DNA from 2 places in the Anoxybacillus sp. FSL W8-0382 genome. Region 2 is predicted to be linked to the other one. Evidence: a T-box and tRNA genes for the amino acid it is inferred to sense, from the RefSeq annotation. Region 2 holds a T-box; the other holds one or more tRNA genes.

Region 1 (3,368 bases), 1.4 Mb from region 2:
CGGATACTAATCGATCGAGGACTTAACTAAGCACACAAGAAAAGCGAAGGCGACTGTTCTGTTATCTAGTTTTGAAGGAATAAAAAAATGCTTGACAACAAAAAATATTCCGTTATAATAACATTTGTCTGAAGCATTATTGCTCGGTGACGATGGCGGAGAGGTCACACCCGTTCCCATCCCGAACACGGAAGTTAAGCTCTCCAGCGCCGATGGTAGTTGGCGGGACACCGCCTGCGAGAGTAGGACGTTGCCGGGCAAAACAATATGTTATTCCGCAGTAGCTCAGTGACGAGCGATGCTTCATCGATCAAGCTGCGAGTTGCCTCGACGCATTCATCATCATTGAGTATGCGAGTAGAGGAAGAGGCAGTAACATCCAATTGAAATAATGGTTAAGCAGTATGAATTACTTACGTTTTTATTCCGCAGTAGCTCAGTGGTAGAGCACTCGGCTGTTAACCGAGCGGTCGTAGGTTCGAATCCTACCTGCGGAGCCATTTACGGAGAGCTGTCCGAGTGGTCGAAGGAGCACGATTGGAAATCGTGTAGACGCGATGAGCGTCTCAAGGGTTCGAATCCCTTGCTCTCCGCCAGCCACTTTGGAAATAATATATGGCCCGTTGGTCAAGTGGTTAAGACACCGCCCTTTCACGGCGGTAACACGGGTTCGAATCCCGTACGGGTCATCTTTTATGGAGGATTAGCTCAGCTGGGAGAGCACTTGCCTTACAAGCAAGGGGTCGGCGGTTCGATCCCGTCATCCTCCACCATAGATAAAAAATTAGTTCTTTCTCATCATCGCGGGGTGGAGCAGCCAGGTAGCTCGTCGGGCTCATAACCCGAAGGTCGCAGGTTCAAATCCTGCCCCCGCAACCAAAATGGTCCCGTAGTGTAGTGGTTAACATGCCTGCCTGTCACGCAGGAGATCGCGGGTTCGAGTCCCGTCGGGACCGCCATGTATGGCTCGGTAGCTCAGTCGGTAGAGCAAAGGACTGAAAATCCTTGTGTCGGCGGTTCGATTCCGTCCCGAGCCACCATTTTGAATCATGTCAGTTTCGTATGAATATATAGTGTGCCGGCTTAGCTCAATTGGTAGAGCAACTGACTTGTAATCAGTAGGTTGCGGGTTCAAGTCCTGCAGCCGGCACCAGATTGTTTTTGAGCCATTAGCTCAGTAGGTAGAGCATCTGACTTTTAATCAGAGGGTCGGAGGTTCGAGTCCTCCATGGCTCACCATGATGCGGGTGTGGCGGAATTGGCAGACGCACCAGACTTAGGATCTGGCGCCTCTGGCGTGGGGGTTCAAGTCCCTCCACCCGCATAATGCGGAAGTAGTTCAGTGGTAGAACACCACCTTGCCAAGGTGGGGGTCGCGGGTTCGAGTCCCGTCTTCCGCTCCAATATGCCATGCCGGGGTGGCGGAATTGGCAGACGCACAGGACTTAAAATCCTGCGGTAGGTGACTACCGTGCCGGTTCGAGTCCGGCTCTCGGCACTTCATATGCGCCCGTAGCTCAATTGGATAGAGCATCTGACTACGGATCAGAAGGTTAGGGGTTCGAATCCTCTCGGGCGCGCCATGTTTATATCATTATGAGGACGGGAAGTAGCTCAGCTTGGTAGAGCACATGGTTTGGGACCATGGGGTCGCAGGTTCGAATCCTGTCTTCCCGACCATTTTCAAGGGGTCTTAGCTCAGCTGGGAGAGCGCCTGCTTTGCACGCAGGAGGTCATCGGTTCGATCCCGATAGGCTCCACCATATATTTATAATGGCGGCGTAGCTCAGCTGGCTAGAGCGTACGGTTCATACCCGTAAGGTCGGGGGTTCGATTCCCTCCGCCGCTACTAGCTTAGGACCTTTAGCTCAGCTGGTTAGAGCAGACGGCTCATAACCGTCCGGTCGTAGGTTCGAGTCCTACAAGGTCCACCATGTTATATTATACGGAGGAGTACCCAAGTCTGGCTGAAGGGGTCGGTCTTGAAAACCGAGAGGCGTCGAAAGGCGCGCGGGGGTTCGAATCCCTCCTCCTCCGCCATATACAGTTTCATATCGCTTTATATTATGCCGGCTTAGCTCAATTGGTAGAGCAACTGACTTGTAATCAGTAGGTTGCGGGTTCAAGTCCTGCAGCCGGCATCATTGTGGCGGCTATGGCGAAGTGGTTAACGCACCAGATTGTGGCTCTGGCATTCGTGGGTTCGATTCCCACTAGTCGCCCCATAACATTTGCAAATTCAAATATGCGGGTGTAGTTTAGTGGTAAAACCTCAGCCACGAGCGACGCTTCGTCGAGTAAACCACGAGTTGCCTCGACGCATCCATCATCTTTGAATATGCTAGTAGAGGAAGAGGCATGACTGAGCGTGATGAGTGTTGCTTATTATAAAATTCGACGTGCGGGTGTAGTTTAGTGGTAAAACCTCAGCCTTCCAAGCTGATGTCGTGGGTTCGATTCCCATCACCCGCTTACATGGGCCTATAGCTCAGCTGGTTAGAGCGCACGCCTGATAAGCGTGAGGTCGGTGGTTCAAGTCCACTTAGGCCCATTATAATCTTTATTTTCGTTCCGCAGTAGCTCAGTGGTAGAGCACTCGGCTGTTAACCGAGCGGTCGTAGGTTCGAATCCTACCTGCGGAGCCATTTGGAGAAGTACCCAAGTGGCTGAAGGGGACGGTTTGCTAAACCGTTAGGTCGCGTTTTGCGGCGCGCGGGTTCAAATCCCGCCTTCTCCGCCATTGCCACATATGGCCCGTTGGTCAAGTGGTTAAGACACCGCCCTTTCACGGCGGTAACACGGGTTCGAATCCCGTACGGGTCACTAGAAAAAGGGACATCTCATAATTGATATGGGATGTCCTTTTTACATTTTGCTCAAATTTATTTTTTGTCTAAAAATTGTTTCCCGTATTCACCATGTGGGTGAATAGATGGATGTTCGACTTGAACTGTGACATGTGAGAGATTATATCGTTCTTTTAACATTTCATTAATGGCTAAAACGATGCGAAATGGTTCGATATGTTCGTTAATGAGAACGTGTGTAGTAAGGGAATAATGATCAGTCGAAATGGCCCAAATATGCAATTCATGCACATCTTCTACTCCTTCGATAGAAAGAATATCAGAACGAATGCGTTCGATATCAAATTGATGTGGAACAGCGTCCATCAGAATAAAGTACGACTCACGGACAATTTTTGCCCCACCTATAAAAATAATTGCCCCAATGACTATGCTGATCAGTGGATCGAAAATATATAGTTTTGTAAAGTAAATCAAAATTGCTGAAATGATGACACCAATGGAACTGAGCAAATCGCCAATGAAATGCCATAAAGCGCTTTTTACATTTAAATTTTCTTC
Region 2 (3,368 bases):
TTGGCTCACCATTTTCGGCATAAAAGACCGGAATTGGTACCCCCCATGCGCGTTGGCGCGAAATGCACCAGTCGCCGCGATCGCGAATCATGTTGTGGATGCGAATTTCACCCCATGCCGGCACCCATTTCGTTTCTTCGACAGCTTTCAACAATTGCTCACGAATTTTGTCGATGGACGCAAACCATTGAGCTGTCGCACGGAAAATCGTCGGTTGCTTCGTCCGCCAGTCGTGCGGATATGAGTGCGTAATAAACGATAGTTTTAATAAAGCACCTACTTCTTGTAGCTTTTCTGTAATCGCTTTGTTTGCGTCATCGTAAAACATGCCAGCAAACCCTGGCGCTTCTTCTGTCATATATCCGCGCTCATCGACAGGGCAAAGGACACCTAAGCCGTACTTTTGGCCGACGATAAAGTCGTCTTCCCCGTGTCCTGGGGCCGTATGAACGCAACCTGTTCCGGCGTCTGTTGTGACGTGTTCGCCACAAATGACGAGCGAATCGCGGTCGTAAAACGGATGTTTCGCAACGACGTATTCGAGTTCGCTTCCTTTCACTGTTTTTAATACAGTCACATGCTCCCAGCCGATTTCTTTTTGTACCGATTGTAATAACTCGGATGCAACGACATATTTGCCACCGTCTGCCTCAACGACGCTATATTGCAACTCTGGATGAACAGCGATACCTAAGTTCGCTGGAATCGTCCATGGCGTCGTCGTCCAAATGACGATTTTTTCATCCCCATCAAGCACTCCTTTTCCGTCTTTGACAGGAAAAGCGACGTAAATCGATGGGGAACGTTTGTCTTTGTACTCGATTTCCGCTTCGGCAAGCGCCGATTCACTTGATGGAGACCAATACACAGGTTTTAATCCTTTATAAATTAATCCTTTTTTTGCCATTTCACCAAATACTTTAATTTGTTGTGCTTCATATTCTGGCGTTAACGTAATGTAAGGATTGTCCCAATCGCCGCGCACACCAAGGCGTTTAAATTGTTCGCGCTGGCGGTCGATTTGCTCGTATGCATATTGCTCACATAGCTTGCGGAATTCCGCAACGCTCATTTCTTTCCGATTGACGCCTTTATTTTTCGTCAGCGCCGTTTCAATTGGCAAGCCGTGCGTATCCCAGCCCGGTACGTACGGAGCACAATAGCCGCTCATTGACTTATAGCGAACGATAAAGTCTTTTAAAATTTTATTAAGGGCATGTCCCATATGAATGTCGCCGTTCGCATACGGCGGTCCGTCATGCAATACGAAAAGCGGGCGATCTTTTGTACGCTCTTGCACTTTTCGATAAATGTCCATTTCATCCCATTTTGCTTGCATTTGTGGTTCACGTTGTGGAAGATTTCCGCGCATCGGGAAATCGGTCTTTGGCATTAATAACGTATCTTTGTAATCCATCATGTAACCTCCTTTTATGTAAATAAAAAAACCTTCTCATGCCCAAAAGGGACGAGAAGGTCTCGCGGTACCACCCTTGTTGACTATGTAAACATAGCCCACTTGACATTCGTAACGGGAATGACGCGCCGTGGCCTACTATTTGTTCAGCACGGAACTCCGGGGTGATTTTCATTCTTTCGCTTATGCCGAGCTTCCACCGCCCTCGGCTCGCTGTAATAAGCTGATGAAAGAACTACTGTCCCCTTCATCGTTTTTACGATATAACTGTAATCGATATTATAGGCAATCACAATAGCCATCGTCAAGACTCTGTTATTTCTTGCACCGCTTCATCATCAAGTTTGTAATCTAATAAATGATCCCAATCGTCGTTGTTTAACATATCGAGCTGCGCTTCAATTAACATTTTAAAACGACTGCGAAACACTTTCGCTTGCCGTTTTAATTCTTCGACTTCCATCGCGATTTTCCGCGTTTTGGCGAGCGCCTCGCTAATGATGCGATCCGCGTTTTTTTCCGCTTCTTTAATGATGAGCTTCGCTTCTTTTTGCGCGTTTCGCTTCACTTCTTCGGCTGTTTCTTGCGCAATTAAAATCGATTTATTTAACGTTTCTTCAATATTTGTAAAATAGTTGAGTTTTTCTGTCAGCTCTTTCACTTTTTCTTCTAATTGCTTTTTTTCACGCAACACCATTTCGTAGTCTTTAATCACTTGATCTAAAAATTCGTTTACTTCATCTTCATCATATCCGCGAAAGCCTCGGCTAAATTCTTTATTATGAATATCTAACGGCGTTAACGGCATGCGGCCACCTCCATCTTATGTACGTATCGGGTTATTCGACATCTTTTGCGGAAATCCTGCTTTTATTTTGCTTTTTCGACAACGATGCGCCATTTTTCTTTTTTTGTTTGACCGACAATCGCTTGCAGTCGGCAGCGCCCATACCCACGCAGCGACAATAAATCGCCTTCTTGGCACTCCATATGAGCTTGGTCAACCGTTTTCCAATTCACTTTCACGAAGTTTTGGTCAATGAGCGCTTGCGCTTTTTGGCGTGATATGCGAAAACATTGCGCTAAAATGGCGTCAAGTCGCAAAGAAGAAACGGTAAACGTCTCTTCCTCCCACTGTTCTTCCACGACGAGAAGTTGCGAAAGCAGTTGTTCTTCTAACGATACTTTTGCTTTTCCAATCGTTGTGACGTTCATTTGAACAAACGGCGCAATTTCTTTAGCAACGACAAATTGAATAACATCATCAACGATGATAATGTCACCAAACTTTTCCCGCTTCACACCGAGCGACAAAAGTGCGCCGAGCACGTCGCGATGCCCGAGCGTCACAAATTTTTTCGGGTAGCGAATGGAAAATAACGATAGTTGAAAATCCTCTTCATTCGGTTGCATGTACGGCGGATATAATAGCGCACGCTTTCGTTCGACCGACGATGAACCGCCAAAAAACGCAACGTGTACATCATCGTGATGGCCGACAATCGAGCGGACAATTTGCTGTTCGCGCGGAGTTAAAAAGTCGGTTAGTTTCGGAGCGTATTGTTCCGTCACGAGCCGCTTCCATTCGCACACGAGATCGATGAAATGATGCTCTTCTTTGCGGAAATGTTGATAAATGTCCATTACAGCCCTCTATTAACCATATCAACTAACCCATAAACGCCTGCTGTCGCAAAGCGCAAAACAAGCAAGGCGACAATTGGAGAAATATCGATCATACCAATCGGCGGAATAAAGCGACGAAACGGCTCTAAATACGGCTCACAAATGTTGGCGAAAAACTGCCCGACTTTTGTGTCGCGCGCATTTGGAAACCAAGACATTAAAATGTAAACAATAATCGCATACGAATATACTTGAATAATTGTCACAACAACATTTGCTATTTGATACATTTTACCACCTCTTTATCGTTGAGTCATCGTCCGAT

What was found. The T-box of region 2 lies ahead of ileS (isoleucine--tRNA ligase). A T-box ahead of a tRNA ligase gene usually reads a tRNA of that ligase, here a tRNA-Ile.
Region 1: it encodes a tRNA-Ile, which carries the amino acid that the T-box ahead of ileS (isoleucine--tRNA ligase) is inferred to sense. The anticodon was not compared.

What each region holds. Positions count from the first base shown of each region.
Region 1 covers NZ_JBBOPX010000001.1:452,093-455,460, forward strand. Annotated here, with positions in the region: rRNA gene NSS60_RS02395 (23S ribosomal RNA) at 1-30, shown strand, start outside; rRNA gene rrf (5S ribosomal RNA) at 143-259, shown strand; tRNA gene NSS60_RS02405 (tRNA-Asn) at 426-500, shown strand; tRNA gene NSS60_RS02410 (tRNA-Ser) at 506-596, shown strand; tRNA gene NSS60_RS02415 (tRNA-Glu) at 618-689, shown strand; tRNA gene NSS60_RS02420 (tRNA-Val) at 698-773, shown strand; tRNA gene NSS60_RS02425 (tRNA-Met) at 803-879, shown strand; tRNA gene NSS60_RS02430 (tRNA-Asp) at 884-959, shown strand; tRNA gene NSS60_RS02435 (tRNA-Phe) at 965-1,040, shown strand; tRNA gene NSS60_RS02440 (tRNA-Thr) at 1,078-1,153, shown strand; tRNA gene NSS60_RS02445 (tRNA-Lys) at 1,164-1,239, shown strand; tRNA gene NSS60_RS02450 (tRNA-Leu) at 1,244-1,324, shown strand; tRNA gene NSS60_RS02455 (tRNA-Gly) at 1,329-1,403, shown strand; tRNA gene NSS60_RS02460 (tRNA-Leu) at 1,413-1,498, shown strand; tRNA gene NSS60_RS02465 (tRNA-Arg) at 1,507-1,583, shown strand; tRNA gene NSS60_RS02470 (tRNA-Pro) at 1,604-1,680, shown strand; tRNA gene NSS60_RS02475 (tRNA-Ala) at 1,688-1,763, shown strand; tRNA gene NSS60_RS02480 (tRNA-Met) at 1,776-1,849, shown strand; tRNA gene NSS60_RS02485 (tRNA-Ile) at 1,858-1,934, shown strand; tRNA gene NSS60_RS02490 (tRNA-Ser) at 1,948-2,040, shown strand; tRNA gene NSS60_RS02495 (tRNA-Thr) at 2,069-2,141, shown strand; tRNA gene NSS60_RS02500 (tRNA-His) at 2,150-2,225, shown strand; tRNA gene NSS60_RS02505 (tRNA-Gly) at 2,402-2,472, shown strand; tRNA gene NSS60_RS02510 (tRNA-Ile) at 2,478-2,551, shown strand; tRNA gene NSS60_RS02515 (tRNA-Asn) at 2,571-2,645, shown strand; tRNA gene NSS60_RS02520 (tRNA-Ser) at 2,649-2,740, shown strand; tRNA gene NSS60_RS02525 (tRNA-Glu) at 2,752-2,823, shown strand; gene NSS60_RS02530 (cation diffusion facilitator family transporter) at 2,883-3,368, opposite strand, start outside.
Region 2 covers NZ_JBBOPX010000001.1:1,854,799-1,858,166, forward strand. Annotated here, with positions in the region: gene ileS (isoleucine--tRNA ligase) at 1-1,417, opposite strand, end outside; T-box leader at 1,462-1,677, opposite strand; gene NSS60_RS09710 (DivIVA domain-containing protein) at 1,722-2,225, opposite strand; gene NSS60_RS09715 (YlmH family RNA-binding protein) at 2,288-3,061, opposite strand; gene NSS60_RS09720 (YggT family protein) at 3,061-3,333, opposite strand; gene NSS60_RS09725 (cell division protein SepF) at 3,335-3,368, opposite strand, start outside.